Regions from separate parts of the Desulfoconvexum algidum genome, predicted to be linked through region 2. Evidence: riboswitches for the same ligand, from Rfam matches in the RefSeq annotation. Region 2 holds a riboswitch; the other holds the start of a gene.
The links. Region 2 has a riboswitch for cobalamin ahead of ACZ45G_RS18980 (TonB-dependent receptor plug domain-containing protein). Riboswitches for the same ligand answer to the same signal wherever they lie in the genome.
Positions count from the first base shown of each region.

Region 1: linked by a shared signal. The riboswitch ahead of ACZ45G_RS08275 (sodium:solute symporter family protein) and the one ahead of ACZ45G_RS18980 (TonB-dependent receptor plug domain-containing protein) in region 2 are both predicted to bind cobalamin.

Region 1 covers NZ_AP042394.1:1,801,571-1,816,586, forward strand. Annotated here, with positions in the region: gene ACZ45G_RS08260 (DEAD/DEAH box helicase) at 1-223, opposite strand, end outside; gene ACZ45G_RS08265 (NAD-binding protein) at 472-1,119, shown strand; gene ACZ45G_RS08270 (methyltransferase) at 1,135-2,169, opposite strand; gene ACZ45G_RS08275 (sodium:solute symporter family protein) at 2,211-3,779, opposite strand; cobalamin riboswitch at 3,887-4,028, opposite strand; gene ACZ45G_RS08280 (MltF family protein) at 4,138-5,604, opposite strand; gene ctlX (citrulline utilization hydrolase CtlX) at 5,992-6,993, shown strand; gene ACZ45G_RS08290 (M20/M25/M40 family metallo-hydrolase) at 7,197-8,339, shown strand; gene larC (nickel pincer cofactor biosynthesis protein LarC) at 8,340-9,557, shown strand; gene ACZ45G_RS08300 (phosphatidylglycerophosphatase A family protein) at 9,573-10,076, shown strand; gene recA (recombinase RecA) at 10,087-11,115, shown strand; gene alaS (alanine--tRNA ligase) at 11,233-13,854, shown strand; gene ACZ45G_RS08315 (ABC transporter permease subunit) at 13,851-14,885, shown strand; gene ACZ45G_RS08320 (ABC transporter permease) at 14,924-15,016, shown strand, end outside.
Region 2 covers NZ_AP042394.1:4,172,795-4,187,810, forward strand. Annotated here, with positions in the region: gene ACZ45G_RS18915 (ammonium transporter) at 1-1,212, opposite strand, end outside; gene ACZ45G_RS18920 (P-II family nitrogen regulator) at 1,240-1,578, opposite strand; gene ACZ45G_RS18925 (geranylgeranyl reductase family protein) at 1,874-3,022, opposite strand; gene ACZ45G_RS18930 (hypothetical protein) at 3,055-3,456, opposite strand; gene ACZ45G_RS18935 (ABC1 kinase family protein) at 3,674-5,368, opposite strand; gene ACZ45G_RS18940 (hypothetical protein) at 5,386-5,667, opposite strand; gene ACZ45G_RS18945 (TetR/AcrR family transcriptional regulator) at 5,961-6,641, opposite strand; gene ACZ45G_RS18950 (AMP-binding protein) at 6,813-8,534, shown strand; gene ACZ45G_RS18955 (2-hydroxyacyl-CoA dehydratase subunit D) at 8,537-9,649, shown strand; gene ACZ45G_RS18960 (2-hydroxyacyl-CoA dehydratase subunit D) at 9,683-10,945, shown strand; gene ACZ45G_RS18965 (acyl-CoA dehydratase activase) at 10,950-11,735, shown strand; gene ACZ45G_RS18970 (tetratricopeptide repeat protein) at 11,781-12,410, opposite strand; gene ACZ45G_RS18975 (DUF4019 domain-containing protein) at 12,549-12,767, shown strand; cobalamin riboswitch at 13,058-13,242, shown strand; gene ACZ45G_RS18980 (TonB-dependent receptor plug domain-containing protein) at 13,381-15,016, shown strand, end outside.

The sequences.
Region 1 (15,016 bases), 2.4 Mb from region 2:
GGAAAACTTGTGCCAGACCCCGCCAGAAGTTAAGGGAAGGGGACAGGGGTATTTTATGGTCGGAACAGCCCAGACGAAGCAGCCATTTTTTATCATTTTCACTGTATGAAGTGTGGATTTCCGCATTTAATGCCTGCTGTTTTTTTCCCAGGCGTTCCCCGGAATTTTCCCAGGTTAATACAAGCTCATGGGAGGGCATGATGTCTGCTATAAGTTCTTTCATTGCCTGCCTGCTTATCTATACCTGAATGGCAGGTGAGACTTGTGTAAATTGTCTTTTAGATTTGAATTCATAGGGCTCTTTTTATCAGACAGCCAATGGAATGATCAAGTGTTTTTCCTGGGGTAGGGTCAAAAAAATGGCACCCCTTATAAAAAGGAATCGAAATCAAAAGGATTGGATGAAAAGCGCTCGTTTGTCTTCACCCATATACTTGACATCCGGTGTTGAAAAGGCGCATACTCGCGGTCATGGAAACCATATGGATAATAGGTGCGGGGAAATTTGGGATGCGTGCGGTAACCTCTTTGTCACGCCGGCACAAGAATTTGAAAATCGTGCTCGTGGATCAAGATTGCGAAAAACTTGATCGGGCCAGGGGGATGGCGTGTCTCACCGTACATTCAGATGGTGGCGCCTATTTAGAGACCCATTTAAAACCCGGTAATCTGCCCGACTGGATAGTGCCTGCACTGCCGGTTCATCTGGTTTGGGAATGGTGCCTCAGACAATTGGGGCCCGAAGGGTTAACCCGTGTGAACATTTCTGCTGAGATAGATGGGCAACTGCCCAATCCCATGCACGGCTCAAATGGAGATATCTATGTAAGCCATGCAAATTTTATTTGTCCCGTCAATTGCTGTGAACCCGATGATATCTGTACGGTTACCCAACAGCCCCGCAAACAGGAGATGTTTAAATTGCTTGCTAAATTGCGGTTTAAAGATTTTTCTTCATTGGTCATACAAAGCCATCAGCTGGCACCCGGGGTAGGGGGTTATGGTCCAGAGGCTCTTTTTTCATTGTTAAAAAAAATTAAGGGGATAAAAGGGCCCTTTCTTTTGAGTACCGCATGCCGATGCCACGGTGTGATTACTGGGGGGACCCATAAGAGATAGGTCCCTGGTGCTGTTTTATGTGAGATTGACATTGATATTTTTTGCCATGATCAGGGTGCTGTCTGTTGCAAGGTCCTTGATATCAGAAGTGCTTATCCCGGCTTCCCCAAGCCATTGGCGTATGGTTGAGGATTCATGGCAGACGCCGTTAAAGGTGTTGAGCATCATGGCAAGGTCATAGAAAGAGCCTTTTTCGGGAGCCACCCCTTTCCGGTCGGGAAAATAATCGTGGATGACTATAACGCCCTTGGGGCGAAGAAGGGAGACAGCTTTTAAAAGCAAGATCCTGGCTTCCTCCGGTCCATAGGTATGGAGGAAATTGCTCATGCAGATCAAGGAAAACGTTCCTTCAAATTCATGGAATCTGAAATCCCCGCCGCAAAGGGTGATGCCGTCCCAGTCCTTCGTATCCGGGTACAGGGTGCGGGCCGCTTCAATAACCTCTGGAATATCAAAAAGGATTGCCCCGGTATCGGGTGCCAGTATCTTCAGTTCCCGGATCAGGCTGCCGGCGCCTCCTCCGATGTCCAGTATGGGGCCGCTGATGTTGTCCGGCTGGAGCAGCCGGACAATTTGCTTGGCTTTTTGCCGAACCAGGGTGTCGGTGGAAGTCACATAGCCAAGGGTCCTCTCTTCATAGGAAAGCGCGGTTAGCGGTTTTGCTTTTTTTTGTTCTGGCGCTATCTTTTGGGTAAGCGTATCCCATTGGGGACGCATATACTGCCGGTAAAGGAAGAACTCCCCCATATAGTCTCGTTTCCCCGGCACCAGGAACAGGGAGGAAGCTTTGGTATTGCACCAGTTTTCTGACCGGCAGGTGACAAGCCCTGTCTTTTCCATGGCCCGGAGGAGGCGCAACAGTTCCTCTTCTTGACTATTCGTCTCCCTGGCAAGGGTCTCCACCGAACAAAACTCCTGATCCATATACTGGAATAAGTTTAATTCAAGACCGGTAAACAACACCTGGGAATACCAATAGGCCGTGGACAGGTCTTCAAGAAACTGAAAACCTGTGTGGGCTGTTGTTACATCTTTAAATCCAAACGCCATGGGGGTGCGGCTCCATAAAATTAAATATCAGGCCTAGGGCTCTATGAGGGCTGGGCTGATATCGTTGGGGGTTGTTCCAGGCTGCCATGTGTAAGGTCACTGCCTTCTGGCGTATCCTTGAAAAAGGGTGCCAAAAGGGTTTCGTCAGATGGTTTGGTGGCAAGGGAAACCCCTATAAAAACAACGCCTGAGGCCAGCATGGAAAATATCACGCCATGTCCCATGAAGACAGGATGGAGACCTTCCAAAAACGGGGGGGACATGGGAGCAGTTTTTGCCAGATCAATGATGACAAGGCTCACCTGAAGGACAAACCCCGTGCACAGTGAGGCGATAGCTCCCGGTCCTGTTGCCCGTTTCCAGTAAAGTCCGCCCATGAGGACGAAAAAATAGGAGGCAGAGGCAATAAAGGTGGCAATATGGATGGCATCAATGATGCTGTGGATGAAAAATGATCCTGTGGTGGCCAGAAAGATGATGACAAGAACACTGATCCGGTTTACCAGGCGCATCTGTCGCATGGTGGCCCCGGGGTATAGGTGACGCTGGAAAATATCCCGGGCAATACACGAGGCCCCGGAGGTGGCAAAGGTATCGGTGCAGGACATGGCTGCCGTTGCAAGGGCCACGGCACAAAGGGCCAGGGCCAGGTTGGAAAATTTGCTGCCCATGATAAAGCTCAGCAAAGCGGGCTCTGCCTTGGCCATTCCCATGGGAAATCCCATTTTGGCAATTTCCGGATACAGGGCATTAAGCCCTAAGGCAATGAGGGCGCACCCCCCAAAGACAATTGCCACCAGAAAGGCTCCCAGAAACATGCCGTTCCGGGCACTTCGTTCATCTTTAGCTGCCCATACCCGCTGCCAGGGGTCCTGTTCCGTGATCCAGCCGGGAACAATGGCAAGGACAAAGATGAGCACCATGGGCATCCCTATGGAAATAGGGTTCCACCATCCGTCGGGCACGGTGGCGATCAGCTGGCCCGGTGACAGGTTTGTGGCGCTGCCGGCACTTCCCATGACCAGAAAGGCCATGACCAGGATAAAGGCGGACAGACAGATAAACTGGACCATATCCGTGGCAATAACAGCTGACAATCCTCCCAGGGTGACATAGATGGAAACCGCCAGACCCACAATCAATGCGGAATAGAGAGGATCAATTCCATAAAAGATTTCAAGTACCATGGCAAATCCTTTAATGTCGGCCACGGCAAAGAGGATCATGACCACGGTGATGATAATGGCCACGGGCAGTCTTAAAAAAGGCCCATACCGCATTTCAAGCAGTTCCGGCTGGGTAATGGCGGGCAGATTTTTGATCTTTTTCACAAAAAAAGCAATGATGAAAAGGGCCAGGATATTGGGGGCAACAAATCCCCAGATGGACCCCATGCCCAAGAGAATGAAAAACCCTATTACCGCCAGAAGGGCACCTGCTGTCAGCCAGGATGCGGCAGCGGAAAACCCGATGGACAGGAATCCGGCTGATTTGCCGGCCAGCCAGAAGTCTGTGGGGGATGTCTGCTGTTTGTTGAAATAGAGTCCGATCAGGATCAAACCGAAAATATAGATAAAAAGTACCAGAAGAAAAAGCGGGTATGCGCCCATAAAAAAACTCCCCGTCGGCAAAAAAAATCCCCAGCCGACACTAAGCTAAAAGTGTTCAGCCCGGGGATTTACCGTCTCTCCGGAAAGTTGTTTCATCTCTTTTCCATGGATATTCTGGCTGGTGGATCATCCTAATCACCGTGTCTTCCCATGCTGTCTCGTATTTGGTGTATCCAGCACAGTGACAGTGTACGGCTTTCGTTCCCACTTACAGCGGCGGGTCCGCCCCGGAATTTAACCGGGTTTCCCAAAGAAAAGTTTCTCTTAATTGTATTTGTCATTGAATCTTGTTCTCGGATCCAACGTGGGAGAGTCTATACCACAGTATTTATAAGGTTTCAATAAAGACTTTATATCTTTATTGCCCTGTTGTTTTTGATTCTTTTGTTGCATTGGCCTGGGGCATAATGGCGGCGTAGGCAATATAGTATTTAAATATATTACTCACATAGGTAACGGTTTCCCTGCCAATTCTTTTGGCGGCAACAACCTCGACATTTCTAAACCAGATGTTGGGATCCAAGTTCATTGATTTGGCCTCTCTTTGCAATTTTGAAACCCTGGCAGGGCCGGCATTATAGGCTGCAAATGTCAACAGTACCCGGTCCAGTTTGCCAATATCCGGGTCATTAAAGTATCGGTTCATAATAAACCGAAGATACTTGGTCCCTGCATGGATATTGGGTTCTATTTTTTCAATATCAGGGATGTTAATATTTTTATCCATTGCCGTTGTCGGCAGAATCTGCATCACACCGATGGCACCGGTGTTACTGCGCTTGCTTTGGTCAATACCGGACTCCTGAAAGGCAAGAGCCGCAAGCATCAGCCAGTCAAATTTATACATGCCGGCATATTTTTGAAAAAAAGAAATGGTATTTTCAAATCGTTTCCGGGCCTTGTCTTCAAGATTACTTTTTACATAGGTAGTATCCTTGAGATATCGTTGGAAAACCATATTTCCCATTAAGGTGCCTTTTTTGTTTTTTTTAACAAAGGCATTGATTTTTATTTTAAGCTCGGGGGTCTTTTTTTGAACGGCCCAGGCAATTTTAGAGTTTTCCCTGAATCTGATGTCCGGGTGGAGGGTGATATTCTTAAAGATTTTTGCCCAGAATTTCCCTTTGTGACTGTCAATGATCATCATGGGAATCAGACCTGCATTCAGCATTTCCAGAAGATCTTCATCCTCAAGGTTTTCATCGGCAAGAACAATCTTTATTCCGGCTTTGCCGGCAGCCGTCAATCTTTTGTTTGCCTTTTCAAGGCTTTCATAATAACTGCTTGATTTTCGCACATGAACTTTTTTGCCGCTCAAATCTGAAATTTCTTTAATTTCACCGGCTTTGGGTCCGGTTACTAAAATTTCATTAACTTCAGTTGAAAAAGGATCACAAAAATCAACCTGTTTCATCCGCTTGTCCGTGGCGGTTAAATTGCCCGCTGCAATGTCACCCAGTCCGTTTGCCAGATTTGAAATCAATTTTTCCCTGGGGGTGGGAATAAAGAGAACATGGAGTTTGAGATGGCGGGTTTTCAGTTCCGTATTGATGCTTTTTTCAAACTGCCGGACCATTTCGTAGGTTGCGCCGCGCTGGGTTCCCTTATCAAGGAAATAAAAGGTTTTGCTATAGGGTATCAAAACCCGAATTGATCGTTTTTGAACCATTTGATCAAAATCACCAGTCCATGGTTTGTTCAATGAGGCGATCACCTTCTTAAGATCTTTAGCCCCAAATGCAGGACAGGCGAACAAGAGACCTGCCGTCAAAATCAGCAACAATAAAAGTTCAATTTTACGAAGGGTCATTTTTCCATTTTTCAAAGGAGACCTCCTTGCTGTTTTTTGTAATGATATGGTATCAGAAGTTTAGAATTCGCTATAATAAAATAGATGGTTTTTTCCTGCAAGTATTATAAAATAAAAGTTCAGTGCAACAGATGGCTTTAATCTGGTTCTCATCTATACCCTCGGAGGTCACCCCCCAGGCCTGGTATCTTTTTAATCTTTGTATTTCTCATTATCTGGATGGGCATCGGTGGTATATGGTGGAAGGTGATCGGGCTTTATTAGGAGCGTGTGTTAGCAGGAAATGATTCTGTTTTCCGGCAGCTGTAACGTCTTGACGAGAAAGACTAAAAGATGGTAACAGGTCAGTTCAGGTACAAGATTTTTATGGCTTTGGTGGTGTAAAAAAAAGTGAGGCGGGTTATGTTAGATGTTTCCAGAACAACAAACACGATTTTGATGGTCAGACCCTATGATTTTGGATTTAATGAGGAGACCGGTCTGGACAATCAGTTCCAGAAGCGTCTGGACCTGTCTGAACGAGAGATCAATACACGAGCCAATGCAGAGTTCCAGGCCATGGTGGATACCCTGCGGTTAGAAGGGGTCACGGTTTTGATTCTGGAAAAACCGGAACCCGATGCACGCTCAATTTATGCAACATCAACCGATGCAACATCAACCGATGGAAAAAAGATCGCTGGAAAGCTACCGGATGCCATTTTTCCCAATAATTGGTTTTCAACGGAACATGACGGTACCCTGATCACCTATCCCATGGCGGCCATGAACCGTCGTCACGAGCGGCGGCCCGAAGATGTGGAAAAACTTTTAAGGGCCAATGGGTACAAGATTAGAAATGTCATTAATGTAGGACAGCTGGATGAAACCGACCGGTTTCTGGAGGGCACAGGTTCCATGATTATTGATCATCGGGCCGAGGTGGTCTATGCAGCAAGGTCCAACCGGTGTGATGAGGAGCAGTTTGATAATTTTATCCGTCTGCGGTTTTACGAACAGGGGATTTTGTTCAATACAAGAAGCACCAAGGGAACCCCCATCTATCACACCAATGTCATGATGAGTATCGGGGACAAGTTTGCCGTGGTCTGTTTGGACTGTATCCATGACACGGCGGAAAAAAAACAGGTGCAAACCTCCCTTGAAGCATCCTTTGAAGTCATTGAAATTTCCATGGATCAGATGGAAAATTTTTTCTGCGGTAATATCCTACAGGTCAATTCAGCCGGTGGAACGCCTTTGATTGTCATGTCCAAGAGTGCCTTTGAAGGCTTTACAAAGGAGCAGATCAAACGGCTTGAAACCCATGGTAAAATTTTGTTCATGGATCTTACCACCATTGAATCCGTGGGTGGGGGCAGTGCCCGGTGCATGATGGCGGAAATCTTTTCAGAAAAAAAATAACCATAACTTTTGGGGTGGTTTTGTAATTTCTAAGCAGTCTTTCTTCTCCCAGGCAAGACGTTTTTCATTAGGTATGGAATTAAAACTCGAAGTTTAGTATAAATAACATTTTGGTCAAATTTGATTTATTGGGGATGGGTTTCAACAAGAGATCAGTTCCCTGAGAGATAAGGAATATTATAAGGAATATTATAAAGATGCAAATGATTAATACGCAAAGACTGGGTGAGCGCTTTAAAATGCTGGCACAAATTGATTCAGAATCACGTCATGAAGCCAATATTTCCAAGGTGCTTGAAAAATTTTTATTGGATTTAGGGGCAAGTGTCTGTTTTGATGATGCAGCACAAAAGGTGGGCGGAGACTGTTCAAATCTGGTGGCAAAATTTAAAGGCACAATGGATGTTCCCCCCTTATTTCTTTCCGGTCACATGGATACGGTGCTGCCGGGCCGCGGGGTAAAGGTTCAATTTGAAAATGGGATTTTTACGAGCGATGGCACCACCATTTTAGGGGGGGATGACAAATCCGCCCTTGCCATCATTTTAGAAGTAATGGAAGTGATCAAGGAAAATAATCTTCCCTGTCCCCCCGTGGAAATTGTTTTTACCGTGTGCGAAGAAATAGGACTTATGGGGGCCAAACATCTGGATTATTCCCTGATGGATGCAAAATTTGGCTATATTCTGGATTCCACAGACACAGAAGGCATTGTCACCAAGGCCCCCAGCGCCAATAAAATTTGTATCAAGGTCCATGGCCGGGCAGCCCATGCTGGGTCAGCCCCGGAACGAGGGATCTCTGCTATTTTTGCGGCAGCCACAGCAATTTCCAGCTTGGAACTGGGTCGAATGGATGAGATTACCACCTGTAACCTGGGCACGATTTCTGGCGGCATGGCCACCAATATTGTGCCCGAATATGTGGAGATCCATGGGGAAGCCAGATCCCATGATTTGGAACGGCTAAAACAGGTTACCAACTCGATTATAGAAGGTTTTGAGACGGCCATGGAAAGGCTTCAAACCGAGGGTCAGGATCTTCCCCGGGTTGAAATTGAGGTGGAAGAGGATTTTCCCAACACCCATATTCCCGAAGACCATTTGGCCATTACCCTTGCCCGGAAGGCGGCTGACAATCTTGGCCGGGAACTGGCGAGCAAAACAATTGGCGGCGGGGCCGATGCCAATATCTTTTTCGGAAAAGGCGTTGTGGCCGGTGTGCTTGGTACGGGAATGACCGATGTCCATACCCTCAAAGAATCCATTGCGCTTTCAGATATGGAAAACACAGCCCAATTGGTGCTTGAAATCCTTCGGGTCCATGCCGCAGGGGATGTCCAATAAATGATACTTTATCTGGATTTGTTTTCCGGTATCAGCGGGGATATGACCCTTGGGGCCTTGATTGATCTTGGGGTGCCTTTGGAATGGCTTGAACAAAAGTTAAAACCCGTGTTGAGCGGATTTTCTCTTCAAAGTGAAATTGTGTTTAAGCATCACCTGAGGGCTGTGAACCTGGTTGTGGCGGTTGAAGACACTACCGCGGCAAGAACTTATCTGGATATAAGGGACCTTATTGGCCGGGCAGATTTGCCCGAACCAGTGAAAAAAAACAGCCTTGCCGCATTTGAACGAATCGCAAGAGCAGAAAGCACCATCCACGGAAAGGAAATTGAAACCGTCCATTTCCATGAAATTGGCGGCATCGATTCCCTGGTGGACATCATCGGCAGTTTTCTAGGGGTGGATTATCTCGGCATTAAAACCATCGTTTCCTCAAAGGTTCCCCTGGGATCAGGATTTGTGGACTGCGTCCACGGCAGGATCCCCGTGCCCGTGCCGGCAACCCTGGCCATCCTTGCGGGGATTGAGGTAACAGGTTCTGATGCGACCACAGAAATTGTGACTCCCACAGGCGCCGCCATTGTGGCCACCCTTGCCGGCTCCTTCGGGCCGATGCCTAAAATGCAGATTTCCCGCATTGGCTATGGGGCAGGAAAAAGGGAAACCAATTCCAGCCTGCCCAATCTTTTGCGCATGGTTTTGGGCGAGGCGGTTCCCCCTGCAGACAAAGACTATGAGTCAGATGTTTTGTTTAAGAATGAAAGTTGCCTTCATCAAGAAAAGGTTTTTGTGGTCAAGACCAATGTGGATGACATGAACCCGGAAATTTTGGGATTTGTCATGGAGCGCCTGTTTGAAAACAAAGCTCTGGATGTCTCTTTTACACCAATCCAGATGAAAAAAAACCGGCCCGGCAACCAGATTGAGGTGATTTGCCATGGCAAGGATCTTGAGACGCTGTCCCGGCTGATTCTTACCCAGACCACGGCCATCGGGTTGCGATACCATGAATGTGAACGGGTAGTGCTGGAACGTGCGGTGGTGACCCGGGAAACCCTTTGGGGAGAGGTTTTGGTGAAAAGAATCAAGGGCCCGGATCGGGTGAGATATGTGCCTGAATATGAGGTCTGTAAAAAAATTGCCCTTGAACAGGACCTTCCCCTAAGGGATGTCTATTCAAGGATTATGGCAGAGGTGAATCCCCTTGACAGGGCCTAGGGCAGGATATACAAAATGAATACGGATACAAACCAGGTGAAACAAAATAGCAAGATGATTATTTTTGATCGATTGATACTGATGGTGGCGCAAGGATTCGGCCTGGGCCGCATACCTGTGGCGCCGGGTACCTTTGGCACCCTGGCAGCCATTCCTTTGATCTGGCTGATGGCGTGGTCGGATCCGGGGCTGATGGCCTTTTTTCTGGTCGGCCTGATCCTTTTGGCTGTTTATGTGGCGGACCGGGCTGAAACCCTCTTGGGGGCGAAGGACCCCGGCAGTATTGTGATTGATGAAATAGCGGGCTTTTGCGTCACCATGACCTTGGTGCCGGTGGGATGGGCAAGTATCGTGCTGGGGTTTGTCGCTTTTAGATGTTTTGATATTTTTAAACCGGTCCCTGTGAAATATTTTGAAAATAAATTTTCAGGGGGAGCCGGTATTGTTTTGGATGACATAATGGCAGGGGTGCTGGCAGCACTTGTGCTTAAATTTTTATATATAGCGGGTTTGTTTTAGGAGAAAAGGGATGGAAAAAAATTTAGACAAGGAAAAAGCTGTTCAGACAGTCATGAGTCAGATTGAACGTCAGTTTGGCAAGGGATCCATCATGAAGCTGGGTGGCAGGGAAGTCGAAGCCGTACCGGTTATCCGTACGGGCTCCCTGGCCCTGGACAAGGCATTGGGTGTGGGGGGATATCCCCGGGGAAGGGTCATTGAAATCTATGGACCGGAATCTTCGGGAAAAACAACCCTGGCCCTCCATGCAGTGGCAGAAGCTCAGAAAACGGGAGGTATTGCTGCCTTTATTGATGCCGAGCATGCCCTGGATGTTGCCTATGCCAAACGGTTGGGCGTGGATTGCGATGAGCTGTTAATCTCCCAGCCCGATACCGGTGAACAGGCCCTTGAGATTGTTGACATGCTGGTTAGAAGCGGTGGAATCGATATCATGGTCGTGGATTCGGTGGCAGCGCTTGTGCCCCGGTCTGAAATTGAAGGGGAAATGGGGGATTCTCACATGGGCCTCCAGGCGCGCCTCATGTCCCAGGCATTGCGAAAACTTACCGGCACCATTGGAAAAACCAATACCACCCTTATTTTTATCAACCAGATCCGCATGAAGATCGGTGTTGTTTACGGAAATCCCGAGACCACCACCGGTGGTAATGCTTTAAAATTTTATGCCTCCATGCGTCTTGAGATTCGAAAGGCGGCGGCCATTAAAGAGGGCCAGGATATTATGGGGAACAGGACCAAGGTCAAGGTGGTGAAGAACAAGTTGGCGCCCCCCTTTAAAAGTGTGGAGTTTGATCTCATGTACGGGGAGGGAATCTCCCGGACCGGCGATTTGCTGGACATGGGGGCCGAACTTGATATCGTTGACAAGAGCGGTTCCTGGTATTCCTTTGAAGGGGAACGCATTGGTCAGGGCAGGGAAAATGTAAAGGTCTTTTTAATTGATAATCCCGATATATTTGGAAAAATAGAAGTACGGGTTCGAGAGGCATTGGGAATTTCAGATGCACTTCCCAACAAGGCAAATACCAAAAAATAAGGACCTGCCCATAGATGGGTCAGGCCCCTGAGTAAAAAACCAGAAGTAAAAACCAGAAAAAAAAATAGAAGCAAAGATCAGGCGCAAAGATCGGGAGCGAAAACCAGGAGCGAAACTATGACAGGTAATGAAGCCAGGAAACTCTTTTTAGAATACTTTAAAAAACACAACCACCAGCAGGTTCGGTCCTCCTCCCTTGTGCCCCAGGACGACCCGACGCTTTTGTTTGTCAATGCGGGCATGGTCCAGTTCAAACGGGTCTTTACCGGGGATGAGAAACGCGAGTATGACAGGGCGGTCACCTCCCAGAAATGTGTTCGGGCCGGCGGCAAGCACAATGACCTGGAAAATGTCGGGTACACGGCCCGGCACCATACCTTTTTTGAAATGCTGGGCAATTTTTCCTTTGGGGATTATTTTAAGGACCAGGCCATTGAAATGGCCTGGGATTTGTTGACCAATGGATATGGATTTGACAAGGAAAAGCTTTATGTATCGGTCTACCTGGATGACGATGAAGCCTATGACATCTGGCGGGACAAGATCGGGGTTCCTGAAAATAGGATTTCCCGGATGGGGGAAGCTGATAATTTCTGGTCCATGGGGGATACCGGTCCCTGCGGGCCTTGCAGCGAGATCCACATTGACAGGGGCGAGGCCTTTGGCTGTGGCGCTGAAAATTGCGCTGTGGGCTGCGACTGCGACCGGTGGCTGGAGTTGTGGAACCTGGTTTTCATGCAGTTTGAGCGCTCGGAAGACGGCACCATGACGCCCCTGCCCAAGCCCAGCATCGATACGGGCCTGGGACTTGAGCGGGTCATTTCTGTGCTCCAGGATGTTCCCACCAATTATGATACCGACCTTTTTATGCCCATCATGGAAAGGGTGGGACAATTGTCCGGCAGGAAGCGAAATGAATCTCGTCTGGTGGAAGTGGCCATGAAGGTGATTGCCGATCATTCCCGTGCAACGGCTTTTTTGATCTGTGATGGTGTGCTGCCTGCCAACGAAGGCCGGGGCTATGTGCTGCGTCGCATCATGCGCCGGGCCATTCGTTACGGCAGAAGCATCGGTCTTGTGAAACCCTTTCTCCATGAGACAGTTCAGACGGTGTTCCAGATCATGGACGAGGCTTATCCCGAACTCAAAGAGTCTGCTGCCTTTATCCTCAATGTGGTGAAAAACGAGGAGGAAAAGTTTTTGGAAACCCTGGGGACGGGGATGAAATTACTGGAGGCCACCATTGAGGACACCCGGAAACAAGGGCAGTCCACCATTCCCGGAGCGGTTATCTTTAAGCTTTATGATACCTTTGGGTTTCCTGTGGACATCATCTCAGACCATGTTAAAGAGATGGAGATTGAGCTGGACATGGAGGGGTTTGATATTGCCATGGCCGAGCAAAAGAAAAGATCCAGATCCAAGAAAAAATTTGCCGGGGTGGGGGAAGCCTATAAGCCCTTGACTTCCAACGGGGTTAAAACCTTTTTTGCTGGGTATGATGCCCTGGAGGTGGAATCCTATGTTTTGATCCTGGTGCGCGATGACAAGGAACTAGCGACAGCGGTCAAGGGAGACAAGATCGAGGTGGTCACTGCCCAGACTGTATTCTATGCGGAATCCGGCGGTCAGAGCGGTGATGCCGGAACCTTTGAAAACGAAAATTGTGTCATCGAGATTTTTGATACAGTGTCTGATCCTTCCGGGCTTTTTATCCACAAGGGCAAAGTGGTCTCCGGCCAGTGCGCCAAGGGGGATGTGTTTACCCTGAAGGTGGATGCAAAAAAGCGGCGGGCAACGGCGGTGAACCATTCGGCCACCCATATCCTCCACTCCGCCCTGAGAAAGGTTTTGGGGGATCATGTCAAGCAATCCGGGTCTTTGGTGACCGATACCCGGCTGCGGTTTGACTTTACCCACTTTTCCGCCATTACGCCTGAAGAGCTTGCAGCCGTTGAAAATGAGGTGAATTGGAAAATCCGGGAAAATCACGGGATCACAACTAAAGAAATGGACATGGATGAGGCGGTTCGTGCCGGTGCCACTGCCCTGTTTGAAGAAAAATACGGGGATGTGGTGAGGGTGGTTTCCCAGGGAGATTTCTCCCAGGAACTTTGCGGGGGAACCCATACCCAGTTTACCGGAGATATCGGGTTGTTCAGAATTTTGTCCGAAGGCGGCATCGCCTCGGGGGTGCGAAGGATTGAAGCTGCCACAGGCCAGAGGGCCCTGGATCGGGTCCATGTTGACCAACAAGCCATTGAAGCGGTTGCCACTCTTGTCAAGGGCAGCCGTGAGGATGTGGTGATCCGTGTGGATGCTTTGCTGCAGGAGAAAAAATCCCTTGAAAAAGAGTTGATTTCCATCAAAGCCAAACTGGCCGCCAAGTCCGTTAAAAATATCGATGAGGATATTCGGGAAATTAACGGGGTGAAAGTTTTGGCCAAACGGGTGGAGATTGAAAATCCTTCCCAGCTTCGGGACCTGGCAGACAAGTTCAAGACAAAGCTTGGTTCCGGTGTTTTGCTGTTGGGGGCACAGTCCAATGGCAAGGCATTGCTCATTTCTGTTGTGACCGATGATTTAACCAAACAGTTCAAGGCCGGTGATATTGTCAAGGCGGCAGCCAAGATTGTGGGCGGCGGCGGCGGAGGGCGGCCGGATATGGCCCAGGCCGGCGGTACAAAGCCTGAATTTCTTGATGCGGCCCTTGAATCGGTTTATCAGACCGTTTCATGATCGCCTATTTTATCAGGCGGCTGTTGTTGGTGATACCGACCTTTATCGGTATCACCATCATGGTCTTTACCATTACCCGGTTTGTGCCGGGGGGCCCCATTGAACGTATTATTGCCGAAACAAGGGCCATGCAGATGGGGCAGGCGGGGGACGGTTCCTCAACCAAGGCAAATCCCGGGTCTGGCCAGCCCCTTTCCGAAGATCAGATCCAGAAATTAAAAGAATATTATGGATTTGACAAGCCGATTCTCCAAAGTTATCTCGCCTGGCTGGGAAAAGTGCTCCAGGGGGATCTGGGCCGGTCCACCCGGTACCAGGACCCGGTGTGGGATATGATTTTAGAACGTATCCCCATTTCCCTTTATTTTGGAATCTTGAGTTTGATTCTCATTTACGGGGTTTGTATCCCCCTGGGGGTTGCCAAAGCGGTTCGCCACAGGTCCGGGTTTGATAATTTTACCTCCGCTGTTATTTTTACGGGGTATGCCATCCCCGGGTGGGTGGCAGGGGTCTTTATGCTGGTCTTGTTTTCTTCCCGGTTTGATGTGTTTCCCCTTGGGGGGCTGACCTCTGATTTTTTTGATGAAATGAATTTTGCTGAACAATTCATGGACATTGCCTGGCATACCCTTCTTCCCTTGTTTTCATACATGATCGGTTCTTTTACCGTCATGACCCTGCTCATGAAAAACACCCTCATGGACAATTTGTCCGCCGATTATGTGAGAACAGCCATTGCCAAGGGGCTTTCCTTTAAAAAGGCGGTTTTCCGCCATGCCCTGAGAAACAGTCTGATCCCCATTGCCACAAGCTTTGGGAACAATATTTCCATCCTTCTCATGGGGTCCTTTCTCATTGAAAAGGTATTTAATATCAATGGTATGGGACTTTTGGGATACGAGTCCATCGTGGATCGGGATTATCCGGTTGTCATGGGAATCCTGGTGATATCCTCTTTGTTGTTCATGGTGGGGAATATCTTGTCTGATCTGTGCGTGGCCGTTGTGGATCCCCGGGTCCGGTTTAAATAATTATGTTTTGTACACTTAAATTTAGGTAAGGCAGCACCATGATATCCTTAAATCCTTCTACCCTCCAGAAAATGAAACGCTTCCGTTCCATATCCCGGGGGTTTTGGTCCTTTGTCATCATCATGGCTATG
Region 2 (15,016 bases):
CAGTTTAAAGATGGCAAAGGCACAAGCAAAGGTCCACACAAAACAAGCGCCAATGCCGATCACCTGAACACCGATTATTTTCAAAGACGTACCGCCGATATTAAAAATTCCGGCTCCCAGGGTTCCCCAGGCTCCGCAGACACCGTGAACAGAGATGGCACCCACGGGGTCATCAATTCTAATTTTGTCAAAAAACAGTACAGAAAAAACCACCAGGGCACCGGCCACAGACCCGATAATAATTGCGCTTGAAGGGGTCACGTTGGCACACCCTGCCGTAATACCCACAAGTCCTGCCAGGGCACCATTGAGACTCATGCCCACCTCTGGTTTTCCAAATTTAAACCAGGAAACAAACATCGCAACGATACAACCGGCAGCCGCCGCCAGGTTGGTGTTGACAAAAATCATGGCAATGTCTGTGTTGGCGGCAGTTGTGGATCCGGGATTAAATCCGAACCAGCCCACCCAGAGGATAAAAACGCCCAGGGCTGCCAGGGGGATATTATGACCCAGGATGGGTTTGACAGCACCTGTGGCCGTATATTTACCCAGACGGGGCCCCAGAACCATGGCGCCGGCCAGGGCTGCCCAGCCCCCCACGGAATGAACCACGGTGGACCCTGCAAAATCGATAAAGCCAAGACCTTCCAGCCATCCGGAACCGTGAAACAGACTTCCCCATGCCCAGGATCCGAAAATCGGATAGATCAAACCGGTGATGCACACAGAATACAAAAGATACCCGATAAACTTGGTTCTCTCGGCCATGGCACCGGAAACGATGGTAGCCGCAGTGGCTGCAAATACCACCTGGAACATCCAGAAAGCCAGTACCCAGGGATCTCCGCCTACTTTAAAATCGCTCAGGAAAAACCCGGTGGTCCCAAAAAAACCGGTTTTGGAAACACCGAACATGAGACCAAACCCAACAGCCCAATACACAATGGATCCCATTGAAAAATCCATGAGGTTTTTCATCATGATATTAATGGCATTTTTCGCCCGGGTAAACCCGGCTTCCACCATGGCAAATCCTGCCTGCATGAAAAAAACCAGGACTGCGCAAACAAGTGTCCAGACATAATCGGCATGGGTCTGAACCAGACCAATGGCTTCGCTATTGCTAAGGACTGTGGGGGTATCGTCCCCGGCAAAGGCTGTTGACAAAAAACAGACAAGCAGTGTGAATAGGGTTACGATATATTTCATTTGGAATATCTCCTTTTTTAGGGTTAGTTATAGGGCTTCCACGCCGGTTTCACTGGTCCTGATGCGGATCACATCTTCAATGGGCTGGATAAAAATTTTACCATCACCAATCTTTCCAGTTTTAGCACTGTTAATAATGGTCTCCACCACGGCATCCACCCTTTCATCATCCACAACAATGGACAGCTCCACCTTGGGAATAAAATCTGTCTGGTATTCCGCGCCTCTGTATATTTCCTTGTGACCCTTCTGCCGGCCAAACCCCTTGACCTCGGTGATGGTCATCCCGTTAATATTTATTTTGGTTAAGGCATCTTTTACCTCATCCACCTTAAATGGTTTTATGATTGCCAAGATTTTTTTCATGTTTTCTCCCTTTTTCAGATTTAAATAAAAACAACTTAATTTCTTAATTCTTCATAGAGCAAAAGGGGTGCCAAAGGCATTTTTTAAGCAAAATTTATCATAACTATTTGATTTTATAATGTTTTATTTCTAAAACTCTTTTTTGAAACCGAGCATGAAATTACATTATTGGAATTAAATTAGTTTCAATAGTGTAATTTCATAGCATATGACATAAAATTAACCTCTTTTTAATACAAAATTGTTTTTTCCTGCAAAACAACAGGAAGACTAAAATTTTAATACATCAGGGGAACTATCGACACAGGAGCATCTGCCCAAGGGTTTTGCCATCGGCATACCCTTGGGCAAATTTTTTATGAAAAAAAGGAAGGGACAATAATTTTAATGAAAAAGAAGGGAAGGAATAGAGACACTTGGCGCTTAAGTGGTATAGTCTGAGATCGGTTCTTATTTTTTTAATCTCTCGGTCATAGGCCGCGCCCGGAAAAGGAGCAGCATAAGGAGATGAATCAATAACAGAGGATGCAACATTATCAGGGAACCCGCTATTGTCAGGGAACGCACCAGGGGTACAAGCAGAGACAATGGCCCGGGCAGCAGCCTGTCCGCTTTTGAGGGCAAAATAGATTCCTTCCCCGAGAAGGTTCTCTCCAAATCCGGCAGCGTCCCCGGATAAAAGAACCCTTCCTGACCCGGGACAATGGGCATATCCCCCCACACCAATGGGATATCCCTTCACGGCCTGGAGCCGGTCCGTACCAAACCGTTTCTGGGCATACTCAACCAATTGCCTTTGTTTTAAAGCCGGATGACCTGTGGTGGAATAAATACCGATATTCAGATGATTTCCCTTGGGAAAAATCCAAAAATAACCTCGTCCCGGCATGGAAAAATCAAACTCCATTGAATGACGTTCAGAATGATCCACCCGGATATCCGCCTCAAGGGCAAGAGAACGGTTCACCCGACAAAAAGGATGGGTCAACCGCCTCACAATGGAATTGGCCCCGTCCGCACCGATAAGGTAACAAGATTTTATCAATTGATCGCTGGTTCTGATCTCTATATGAAGCTTTTTTTCTTCAATGGAAACAATTTTTTTAACCACCTGGAATTGAGCTCCTTTTCTTTGAACCATGTTCAAAGAAAAAAGATCCAGCTCCCATCGCTGGACCATATGGCACAGGGGGTTTTTATTCTGAATTACAAAGGCTCTCCCAGGTTGGGGACAAATTTTTATACTGCGGCACTCCTGCCGGATGAGAGAAGAAATATCATACCGGAATAATGCCAGGGCCTTGGGAGTAATCCCACCGGCACAGGCTTTTTTTTTAGGAAAAGCATATTTGTCCAGCAACTGCACGGAAAAACCCCTGGACAGCAAATCAAAGGCAGCAGCTGTTCCGGCAGGACCTGCCCCTATGATAACAACATCAACCATGGGAGCTAACAGATCTTAAATCAAATTTCAAATCAGTAAGTCTCCGTGGCCTGGAGAATTTTTAAGGTTAGTATAGAATTGTTTACAGATTTTACAGCATAGATCACATTCCCCAGCCGGATGGCATTCCCATTGGGTTCTCTTGAAAATCGCTGGGGATAGGCATATCCCGGATCCAGTTCAAGCAGATATAGATCCAGAACCACCTGGCCCTTTTCAATCCCTTTAAACACCAGGCAGGTATTTTTAACCGTTACCCGATCATTTTTTATCAATCGTAATTGTCCGGCCGATATCTGGGATTCTGCTTTGACATTTGCAGCAGTCCCCTGGGTCCTCCACAAGTCAGACCTTTCCTTGGACTTTGGTGTTGACACATAATAGGTCAGCCCAAAGGGTACGGCCAGGCAGAAAAAAATAAATAAAATGGCCAACCAGCCTTTTTTATTGGGTAATGAAATCTGTGTCTCCCCTTTTTAGCGTAAGAAAAAAACGTAATTAATTATATTCCCTGGTTTCTTTCCTGTCAAACCGGAAGTTAATTTTCAAGCCATTCTGGTATAGACAGACCTTTCACAAAAAAGGGGATGTTCGTTTTTGCCTGCGGATATCCCTTTTTTTATGGGAGTGTCAGGTGATGGTATCTGGGTCTTACAGGCGTCCTGAACGGAAGATTGAAATTATCAGCCAAAGCCCGAGAAAGGTTGCTATGACATATCCTGTAACGCCGAGAAGGCCGGTTAGCGATATTTCTGAAAACCCGGCAAACCCAAGGTCGATGTTGAAAAGTTTCTGGGAAGAATTAAGAATCAGGGCCGCAGCAATGGTGGAGGCAGCAATGATAATCCCCACAATCAGCCGGTTGATTCCCTTTTCCATGGATTGGTGAAGCCTGGAGGAGGTTGTGTGCCGGATCTCCATGGAAAAGCGGTTGTCTGCTGCATTGGCAAATAGTTTGCTGACGTTTGCCGGCATGGAGTGAAGATGGCCTGCTATTTTACGTGCATCTGCATTGAATCGTTTGAAAAGTTGGTCCGGTTCAAGCCGCTGCCGTATCAATTTTTCGGCATATGGTCTGGCGACTTGAAGAATACTTGACGTGCTGCTCAGTTTTTTCCCAATGGCTTCGTTCTGAACAAAGGTCTTTAAAATCAGCAGCAGATTCCTTGGCATGGTGACCCGGTGCTTGAGCACCAGCTGCATTACTTTTTCATAGACCTCTCTGACAGAGATGGTGGGAAGAGAGCGGCCATAAAAGGGTTCACTGACTTCCTTCAAGTCTGCTTTGAATTCCTTGAGCCGGATCTTTTTTTCGTCCAGGAGCCCCATCTCTTTCAAGGCGTCCATCACCTGATCATAATCGTGATCTGCAAACCCAAGGCAAAGATTGGCAAGTTCCTTCATCATTTCATCATCCACGTAACTCATCAGCCCGAAGTCGATAATGCTGACCCGGCCGTCTGCCATGACAATGGTGTTTCCCGGGTGGGGATCGGCATGGAAAAACCCGAACTCCATGAGCTGTCGGGAGAAGGAGCGCAGGCCGATAAGCCCAATCGCCCCGGGATCGATGCCCGCGGCTTTTATGGCCTCTACCTGATCGACCTTGACACCGTCAATATACTCCATCACCAGAACTGACCGGCTTGTGAATTCACGATAGACTTTGCAGATATGCAGTTCGCGTGTATGCTTGAAATTATTTCTGAACCGTTCAATATTACCGGCCTCCACAAACATGTCCAGTTCGTTGAAGACGGTCCTTTCAAATTCTTTGACAAGGTTCACGGCACCCAGCATCCTGCCTCGTTCAGAACGATTCTCTATCTTTTGGGCAAGATAATACATCAGCCGGATGTCTTTGCGGATAATGGGAAGGATGTCGGGCCGGATCACCTTGACAGCAACCCTTTCTCCTGAAAAAAGCCAGGCTTCGTGGACCTGGGCCACAGACGCTGCGGCAATGGATTCTGGATTGAAGCGATCAAACAGAACTGTCAGCGGTTTGCCCAATTCCCTCTCCACCACGCTGGAAATAGCCGCCACAGGAAGGGGGCGTACCTGATCCTGGAGTTTTTTGAATTCATTTACAAATTCAGAAGGCAAAATATCATCCCGGGTGCTCAACAGCTGACCAAGCTTGATAAAGCTTGGTCCGAGCCGCTCCATGCAGAAGCGGACCATCCTGGGGGACGGGAAATCGGTCTCAGCAGCATCCCGGCTTTTTTCCGAAACGCCAGGCGCCTTGGACGCACCCCTGGCAATACGGCCGGCAATATCCCTGATCCCATACCAGCCGACAACGCGGAGGATGTGCACAAGCCGCCAGAGCAGCTTAAAATTCAAACCGAGTCTCAAAACAATCATTCGTCAGAAGCGACGGCCGATTTGTCTGCAGAGACTTTATCCCATTTTTTTGCGATCTCTTTTAGTTTGGAACCATCGGAGATATAATGCTCAACATAGCCACAGTTGACACAGACATAGTTGTCGATGGGAGCCATGCTTGAAAGGCTTATGGGGATTGAATTGCTGGCAAAAGGTCCGCCTTTCAGAAGATTGGCGATAGGACCGTCTTTAACGATCAGTTCAGCACCTGAATAGACTTCTCCGGAACCACATTTAGGGCAATTGGCGTCTTTCATAATAACACCTCCTAATAACATCATGTTAAGAGTAAATGGCTGTTTTAAGTTGTCACTCAACTCCCAGGCAAGGCAGATGCCTGTTCATGAGAGCCCACACCGGAAGGGGCGTCGGCTGTAATCGACCTGGAAGATCTTTTACACTATCACAGTCTGCCAAAACTTGCCAATGCCTGATTCCATTTGAGCTGCAAATTTAAGATCTCTTTGGGTAAGCACACGTGTTTGGATATCATGGGGGTGCAAAATCAGGTGGTCCTATGATTTTTTTTAACGGTTATCTTCGATAAGGATCACGCGTTCTCTTTTCGAACCAGGGAGAGAACCATGGCTTCCACCACATCTCCGATGCGTGTCATATGCGCAATTCGCTCGACTTCTGTCCGGCCTGGATAATTTCGAAAGGCGATAAGAATACCGGAAAGACATGCAAACAGGGTATGGGCGAAAATCCGTGCCTCTCGATCACACCCAAGTTTCTTGAATACCGATTCAAACAAATCCATGAGCCTGCGGCCAATTTCATTGAGCTGGTCCACCGCCGCCATGTCCTTGTTTCCGTGGAGGGCAAAATGGGTAATCATCCGCCATTGGGCAGTATGGGTAATATAATATTCCAGAAAATGGGTGATACAAATCTTGACAAAAATTTCCCCCCGGTCCATACTAATCGGGTCCTTATCCGGTTTCTTCCGACCCGCCTGACCCATACCAGCCTTATGGATGCGCGATTGAAGATCATCTATGAAATTGCAGGAATCCATATAAGCGATTTTGGCATACAATTCTTCCTGGCTTTTAAAATAGGTGTAGATGGAAGATTTTGCAATGCCCGCTACCTTTGCAATCTCAGCCATACTGGCCTTGTCATAGGTTTTCTGGCCAAAGACTTCCCGGGCTGCATCAATAATAATCTGCTGTCGAAGTTTTCTTTCCTTTACCTTTAGTTTGCTGAGGGTATTGTTTGTATTCATTGGTGTCCTGTATTGTTTGGGTTCTGACCTGCTCTTTTCCCATATCACACCCAGAAGAAATCATCAAGCAATGGTTGACATGTCGACCGGTGTTCGATATAAAAACCAATAGACAAAAAATCGTTCTGTGATTTTTATCCCCATTGACACGGCACAGAAAAAGGAGAAGAAATGCAGGTAAAAAGGCCCTGGTTTGACCATTACGCAAAAGTTCCCCACTCCATAGACTACCCTAGTGTGACCATGTACGAAGCTGTGATGAAATCGGCCAAACGGGTTCCGGATAAAATTGCCTGGGATTTCATGGGCACCCTGTGTACCTACAATAAATTTGCAGAAGCCATTTGCCTTTGCGCCGATGGTCTTGCCGGCCTGGGACTGAAAAAGGGAGACATCATTACCATCTCCATGCCTACCTCTCCCCAGGGAATTATCTGCTTTTATGCCGCCAACAAGCTGGGAGCAGTGGCCAGCATGATCCATCCCCTGTCCACGGAAAATGAGATTGAATTTTATTTAAATATTTCCAACTCTTCCATGGCCCTGACCCTGGATGCCTTTTATGGCAAATTCAAGGCTGCCATGGAAAAAACCCGGTGCAAACGACTGATTCTGACCCGGATAGGAGATTACCTGTCCCCTGTCAAGCAATTGGGTTTCTGGCTGACCAAGGGGAGGAAAATCCCCAAGGTCCCCCGGGACTCAAACATCTCATGGTGGCAAGACCTGATGAACGGTTCTTTTCCAAAACAAAACAAAACGCAAATGGAAGCCCACGACACCGCCGTAATTTTATACAGCGGCGGCACCACGGGAAAACCCAAGGGAATCTTGCTCTCCAATATGAATTTTATTTCCCAGGGCATGATGGTGGCGGCCTGGGGCAATCTGGATGAAACCGATTCCATTTTGGCCATTCTGCCCATTTTCCATGGGTTCGGCTTGGGGGTTTGTGTCAATGCGGCCTTTATGGGAGGGGCCAAAAGCATATTGGTTCCCCAGTTCACCCCCCAAATTGTGGCCAAACTCATACGAACCAAAAAACCCAGCTTTATCATCGGTGTCCCCACCCTCTATGCCGCTTTGAACAAGAACAAGGATTTCCGAACTGCAGACCTTGACTGCCTCAAGGCGGCCTTCTGCGGTGCCGACACCCTGCCCGGGGTTGTAAAAGAAGAATTTGAAACCATTGTCAGGTCCCGGGGCGGCAATGTCAAATTATTGGAAGGATACGGCCTCACCGAAGCTGTCACCGCCATCATGGCCATGCCCATGGACACCTACCGCGAAAACAGCATCGGGGTTCCCTTTTCAGATATGGACGCTAAAATTGTCATACAAAACACCACTAAAGAGGCTCCCCTGGGGGAAGATGGCGAAATCTGCATCAGCGGCCCTGCTGTGATGAAAGGCTACTTAAACCAGAAAGAAGAAACCGACAAGACCCTGAAAATCCATGGGGACGGTAAAACCTGGCTCCACACCGGTGACATCGCAAGCCAGGATGCGGACGGATTTTTTTATTTTAAACTGCGCCAGAAGCGGATGATCAAATCTTCGGGCATGAATGTTTACCCGGCCCAGGTGGAAGATGTCCTCTACTTGCACCCCCATGTGGCAGAAACTTGTGTCATTGGAGTGCCGGACAAGGAACAGGTTCAACGGGTCAAGGCCTTTGTGGTTCTTAAAGAGGGCGCTTTCCCCGATGCGGCCATGGAAAAGGAGCTTATCACCCACTGTCAAAAAAATTTAATCAAATGGAGCTGTCCGCGAACCATTGAATTTAGACTGACCCTTCCCACCACCCTGGTGGGCAAAGTGGCCTTTAAAACACTGGAAGACCAGGAAATACAGACTTTACGCCAACGAGGCGAATACACAGGAGACCATTGAAGATGAAAGAAATCGATCCCTTCCACATTGCCATAAAGGATCCAGCCGCCCTTGCTGCCGGCATCCGGGAAAAATCCGGCAAGATCATCGGGTATATGTGTTCCTATGCCCCGGAAGAACTCATCCATGCCGCCGGTTTTCACCCCATGCGGCTGTTTTCCTCAAAATCAGAGATCAGCCTGGCGGAAAACCATCTCCAGGCCTATTGTTGCTCCCTGGTCCGGGGGGTGCTCGAAGACAGCCTGGCCGGCCGCCTGGATTATTTAGACGGTACGGTTTTCCCCCACACCTGTGATTCCATCCAGCGCTTAAGTGATATCTGGCGGCTCAACACAAACTATGGTTTTTTTGCCGATGTGGTCATGCCGGCCAAGCTCAACACCGAAAGTGCAAGAAACTATATGACAGAGGTGCTCAAAAAGTTCAAAACCGACCTTGAAAAGGCCATTGACCATCCCATTACCCCGGCAGATCTTGAGGCCTCCATTTGCCTTTTCAACCGCATCCGCAAAAATCTGGCCCGGATCTACGAACTCAAAAGCCAGTCCCCGGGCATTATCAAAGGAATTGATCTGTTTGCCATTGTCAAGGGCGCAATGATCATGGACAGAGAGGAACTTGCCCAAAGGCTTGAGACCATTGTCCTCCTCCTTGAAAAAAAAGACCCCCCTCCTTCTTCGGCCAAACGGATCATTCTTTCCGGCTCCATCTGTGACATGGTCGATATTTACAGTCTCATCGAAGCCTGTGGCGGCACTGTGGTGGCAGATGATCTGTGCACGGGCAACCGTTGGTTTGAAGGGCTTATTCCTGTGGATATTGACCCCTTGGAAGCCTTAACCGCCCGGTATTCGGACAGGGCCATCTGTCCGGCCAAACACTCGGGCAACACGGTCCGGGGGGAAGCCCTTTTGGCCCTTGCCAAAACCCACAGGGCAGACGGGGTGATCTTTGCTCTCTTAAAATTTTGCGATCCCCATGCCTTTGACTATCCCTATATGAAAGAATTTTTAGACAAGGCTGCCATTAAGAGTCTCCACCTGGAATTAGATGACCAGCAGCAGGGACAAGGACAGCTTTCCACCCGTCTTGAAACCTTTATGCACATGATTTAATCCTGTTTTTTATAAATTTTAAGGAAACATTCCATGACGGATACAAACCAAAACAAAGACACGGCCAAGGAAAAGGACAACGACAAGGAACAACGAAAAATAAAATCCGCCAAAAAAATGCGGGAAATCATGACCACCTATTACCTGGAAGCCATGACAGCCCGGGAAAACAACAAAAAAATCGCATGGATCACTTCAGGGGGGCCTGTGGAACCCCTGATCGCCATGGATATTATCCCCATCTATCCTGAAAACCATGCCGCCATGATCGGGGCCTCCAAAATGGGGGAAGACCTGTGCGTAAAGGCAGAAGAAATGGGATACAGCTCAGATCTTTGTTCCTATGCAAGGGCAGACATTTCCTGTGCCCAGGTCAATGGTGGACCCATTGGCGGGCTCCCCAGGCCGGACATGCTGGTCTGCTGCAACAACATCTGCGGCACGGTACTCAAATGGTATGAAGTCCAGGCCCGACACTTTAATGTTCCCTTGTTCATCCTGGACACCCCGGTCTGCCACAATGGATATTCCCGGCAAATTGCCGCCTATGTCCGGCGTCAGATAGACGAATACATTGTTTTTCTTGAAACCGTGACCGGGAAAAAATTTGACCACGATAAAATGACGCAGGTGGGACATCTTGCCCTCCAGGGCCAGAAGCTCTGGCAGAAAGTTCTCAAGACCACCACCCACAAGCCCTCTCCCATGAGCGCCTTTGATGCCTTTTTCTTTTTGGCCCTCATCGTAACCCTCAGAGGAACAAAGATCGCCGTGGATTTTTACGAAGAATTGGCCCAGGAAATGGAAGAACGGGTACGAAAGGGCATCAGCATCATTCCCCATGAACGCTACCGACTGCTCTGGGACAATTTGCCGGTGTGGTACCAGCTAAAATGGTTGTCCCAAAAATTTTCAGATCACAATGCCTGCCTTGTGGCAGACACCTATACCTCTGCCTGGTGCTCGGCCATTCAATATATTGATGAAAATAAATTTTTAGATTCCATGGCCCAAGCCTATACCCGGATTTATCTAAACATTGGTGTGGACGAAATGGCAGATCAGGTCATTGACATGATCCGCCTCTATGATGTGGATGGGTTTGTCATGCACTCCAACAGATCCTGCAAACCCTACTCCTTTGGCCAGCTGGACATCATGGAAATTGTCCGAAAAAAAACCGGTATTCCCGTGCTCATGTTCGAGGCAGACATGGTGGATCCGCGAAACTTTTCCCTTTCCCAGACAGACACAAGGATTGATGCCTTCATGGAAATTATCAAACAAAAGGAATAAAGGAATGGTTAAACATATGATTTTTGCAGGCATAGACATCGGCTCCATAACGGCAAAAGCCGCCCTTATCAAAAATGGCAAACTGATAGGAACTCTTGTAATCCCCACGGGATACAACCCCGTGACTGCGGGGGAGAAGGTCTTTTCCGACCTGTTGGCCCAAACCAAAATCAACCCCAAGGATGTCACGGCCATCGTGGCCACGGGATATGGCAGAAACTCTGTGGCCTTTGCAGACAAAGCCATGACCGAAATCATCTGCCACGGGGTGGGTGCCCATTTTTTAAACCCAAAGATCCGGGGCATTATTGATGTAGGAGGACAGGACAGCAAAGCCATTGCCCTGGATACCAGCGGCCAGGTGGAAAATTTTGCCATGAACGACAAATGCGCGGCAGGGACAGGCCGTTTCCTGGAGGTCATGGCCAAGGCTCTGGAGGTCGAACTCAATGAGCTTGGCAACATGAGCCAGAGCTCCAATGCCCCCTCCAAAATTTCCAGCATCTGCACTGTTTTTGCAGAATCAGAAGTGATTTCCATGATCGCCGGGCAGCAGAAAAGAGAAGATATCATTGCCGGCATCCATGAATCTGCGGCCGCACGGGTGGGCAGTCTTGCCACCAAGGTCAAGTTACAGAGCCCCGTGATCATGACCGGCGGGGTCGCCAAAAACAAAGGGATGGTCAAAGCCCTGGAAAGCCGCCTGGGCATTGAAATATTGGTGGGCGATTTTCCCCAGGAAAACGGGGCCATCGGCGCTGCTGTCCTGGCTTCCAGATTGAAACGGTAGGTGGCGTGACCATTCCATGGTCAATCACCTTGAAAAAATCCGATATCACTTCTGCTGTTTCATTCTTTCAACCAGGGAGGAAAGCAATTTCCCATTGGGTGCTTTTGCCATGGGATTCACCGTTAACAACGCTTCCCATGCAAGAATACCGCCGGCCGTATCCTCCATATCATGCATGAGCACCACTCCCTTGTTGAACCGGGCCGTCTCAAAGCCAGGATCTGCAGCAATGGCCAGGTCAAATGTTTCAACGGCCTTTTTGGGATTTTTGTTCCGCCGGTACATCACCCCCATATCGGTCAAGACAACGGGATCACCCGGTTTCAGAGCCAATGAACGTTCATAGGCATCAATGGCATCCCCAAACCGGTTGGCATCAAAAAACAGATTCCCCAGTTGATTCCAGGCATCCACATTATCCGGGTTTTCCTTTAGGAATTGTTCCAGTTTTAAAATTCTGGAACCCGTCTCAGCCGACATCTCCTGTCCTTCCGGATGATCATGGGGATCTGACGGTTGCTGTGCTATTGGTGCCATTGGCGTATCCCCAGCCAGTTTAAATGAGGTATACATGGCCCCCACCATAAATCCAAATGTAATGGAGACCAAGATTGCCATATAAAGGGTCTGTTTGTGAACCAAACCCGTTGGACCATTTTCTTTCTTTTTATCCATCTGTTCCCCACTTGCTTTTAAATTAATAATTTTTTAATTATAATCACCCCAGCCGTCCTGGCAATGGGCTGAAAAGGCAGTTCCCTAAAAAAAATCATTTGACTTTGACTCAATTTTTATAATCTGCTCTTTTGGGCAATCACCCTAAAATCCGTAAGGGACCCCTTAGGAGATGTTGTATCAAGGGACCTTTTCCATGACCAGCTCACCACCACCCTGCCAGGCATGCCCGACGGGAGCTATCTGGTTTTGCGATATGTCACCCGTTTTGCCAATAAAGCCCATGCCGTTGAATCCATCACCCTCATGAAAGAATCCGAGGGCACATGGCGGGTAGCCGGCTATTTTATCAAATAGATCATGAAAAGAATTCTAACTCTAATATATTTTTCTGGCCTTCTGCCTGGTACCGGCACCTCTTTTTGCCACTTCCCTGGATGCAGGTTCTCTATTTTTCTATACAGCGGACCTGCCAAAAACAAAGGACTTAAGAAAAGTCTTGAGAAGTATCTTCTCTGCGACATAAAAATGGTGGAATCGCCCCCATTCACAGTGGCCTTGTGATCATATTATGGTGATTAGATAAAAAATAAAATTCACCTTAAATTGCCTCTTTTTTTTACTTGACTTTGTGTTTTATAATCAGTAATAATATTTCATATTCAGGTGCTCATTGTAAGAGCTTGATAGGGAACCGCGTTAAAGTCGTGGACGGGCCCGCCGCTGTAATTGGGGACGAAAGCTGCAGTATGCCACTGACCTTATGGTTGGGAAGGTGCAGCCGGTAGAATGATCCAAAAGTCAGAAGACCTGCCTGAACGGTAGTCAAAGGAAAACGCCTTGGGGACGAAGGTGCTTCCTGTTTATATTCTAAGGATAAAAAGGGAATCCCTGGATTGAAAGTTAATTTCGGTCCGGGGATTGTTGTTTTCCGGACCGATCACTACATTTTAATGGAGATTTTTAAATAATGAAACATTTGATTGTCCGGTGCCTTGCCTTGCTCTTATGCGTGTTGACGTTTTCCCTGCCTGCCTGGGGAGAAGAAGCGATTCCTTCTGAAACAACCCCCCAGGTTATGGAAACCATGGTGGTAACCTCGGGAAGAATCAAGGAAAAAAAAGAAAACCTGACCACCAATATTACGATTTACACACAAGAGGATATCCAGCAGGCCTCTGTTCAGAACTTGAGTGATTTATTGGCCAAAGAAGGATTTATGATCCGGGAATACCCCAATTCAACCAGTTCCGTAGAGATCCGTGGATTTCGAACAGATACCCATGGCAATGACCTGGCCAGCCATGTGTTGATCCTAATCAATGGACGACGTGCCGGTACCGGAAACATGGCAAAAATTACCATGGATAATGTAGAGCGTATTGAGGTTATCCGAGGTCCCGGGTCGGTTCAATACGGTGCTTCCGCCATGGGCGGGGTTGTCAATGTCATTACCAAACAAGGGAAACGCAAGCCTTCCTTCTTTGTTGAAGGCAACTTGGGAAGCTGGAACTACAAGGATGCCTCTGCCGGATTTTCCGGTCAGTTCAAGGCCTTTGACATTTCAGCAACCCTTTCGAAATCATCCCAGGATGACTATGACACGGCTGACGGTACCCGGTATTACAATACCGGGTATGATTCCAAGGAACGGGTCAGCTTCAATGCAGGCTGGACGTTTGTGCCTGATAACAGAGTCAGTTTTTCTTACACCGGATATGAAGGAAAAAAAATTGGAAAACCGAACTATTTGAGCAGCAATGATCTGGACGATTATATAGACAATTCCTTAAAAAGTTTTGATCTTGTTTATGACGGGCAAACTGCAGACGGATTTTTACTATGGAACCTGCGCTATTTTAAGGGAAAAGACGAGTACGAGACCTTTGATCCGTCAACCAGCAACGCACGTGACTATTATCGGGATACAGACCACCAGGGGGCCCAGGCCCAACTGACGGCCAAGTGGGATTTCGCCCATGTAACAGCCGGAGTTGACTGGACCGATTATGCCATTAGCAATACCTATACTGCTGCCGGAAAGGAAAACACCTATGAAAACCCGGCGGCATTTCTCCTGGCGAAAACCAGTCTGATGGATGACAAACTGATTCTTTCAGCCGGGGGACGCTATGACAAGTATGAGGTAGAAGGTGATACCGGCCAGAGCAAAGATGATACCAATTGGTCCTCAAGTGTGGGCGCAGCCTATAAATTCACATCGGACTTAAGCGTCCGGGCCAATTATGCCGAAGCCTTCAGGATGCCTACTGCAGATGAACTTTTTATGTACAATGACTACGGTTCCTGGGGTATCTGGGCTGGAAACTCTGACCTGAACCCTGAAAAAAGCAAAACCTATGAAATCGGTCTGGATTACAACAAAGGCAGCCTGACAAGTGGCATCACCTATTTCCATACGGACTTTGATGACAAAATTGGCTATGCTTATGATGCGGTGACCAATATTACGGGCTATGAAAATATCCAAGGCGCCACCATCTCAGGCATAGAAGCAACCCTGCAGTGGGATATAGGGAGCCTTTTCGGCTGGTCCTATGAACTGGTTCCCTACGGTTCTTTTACCACTTTAACCGAATACGAAA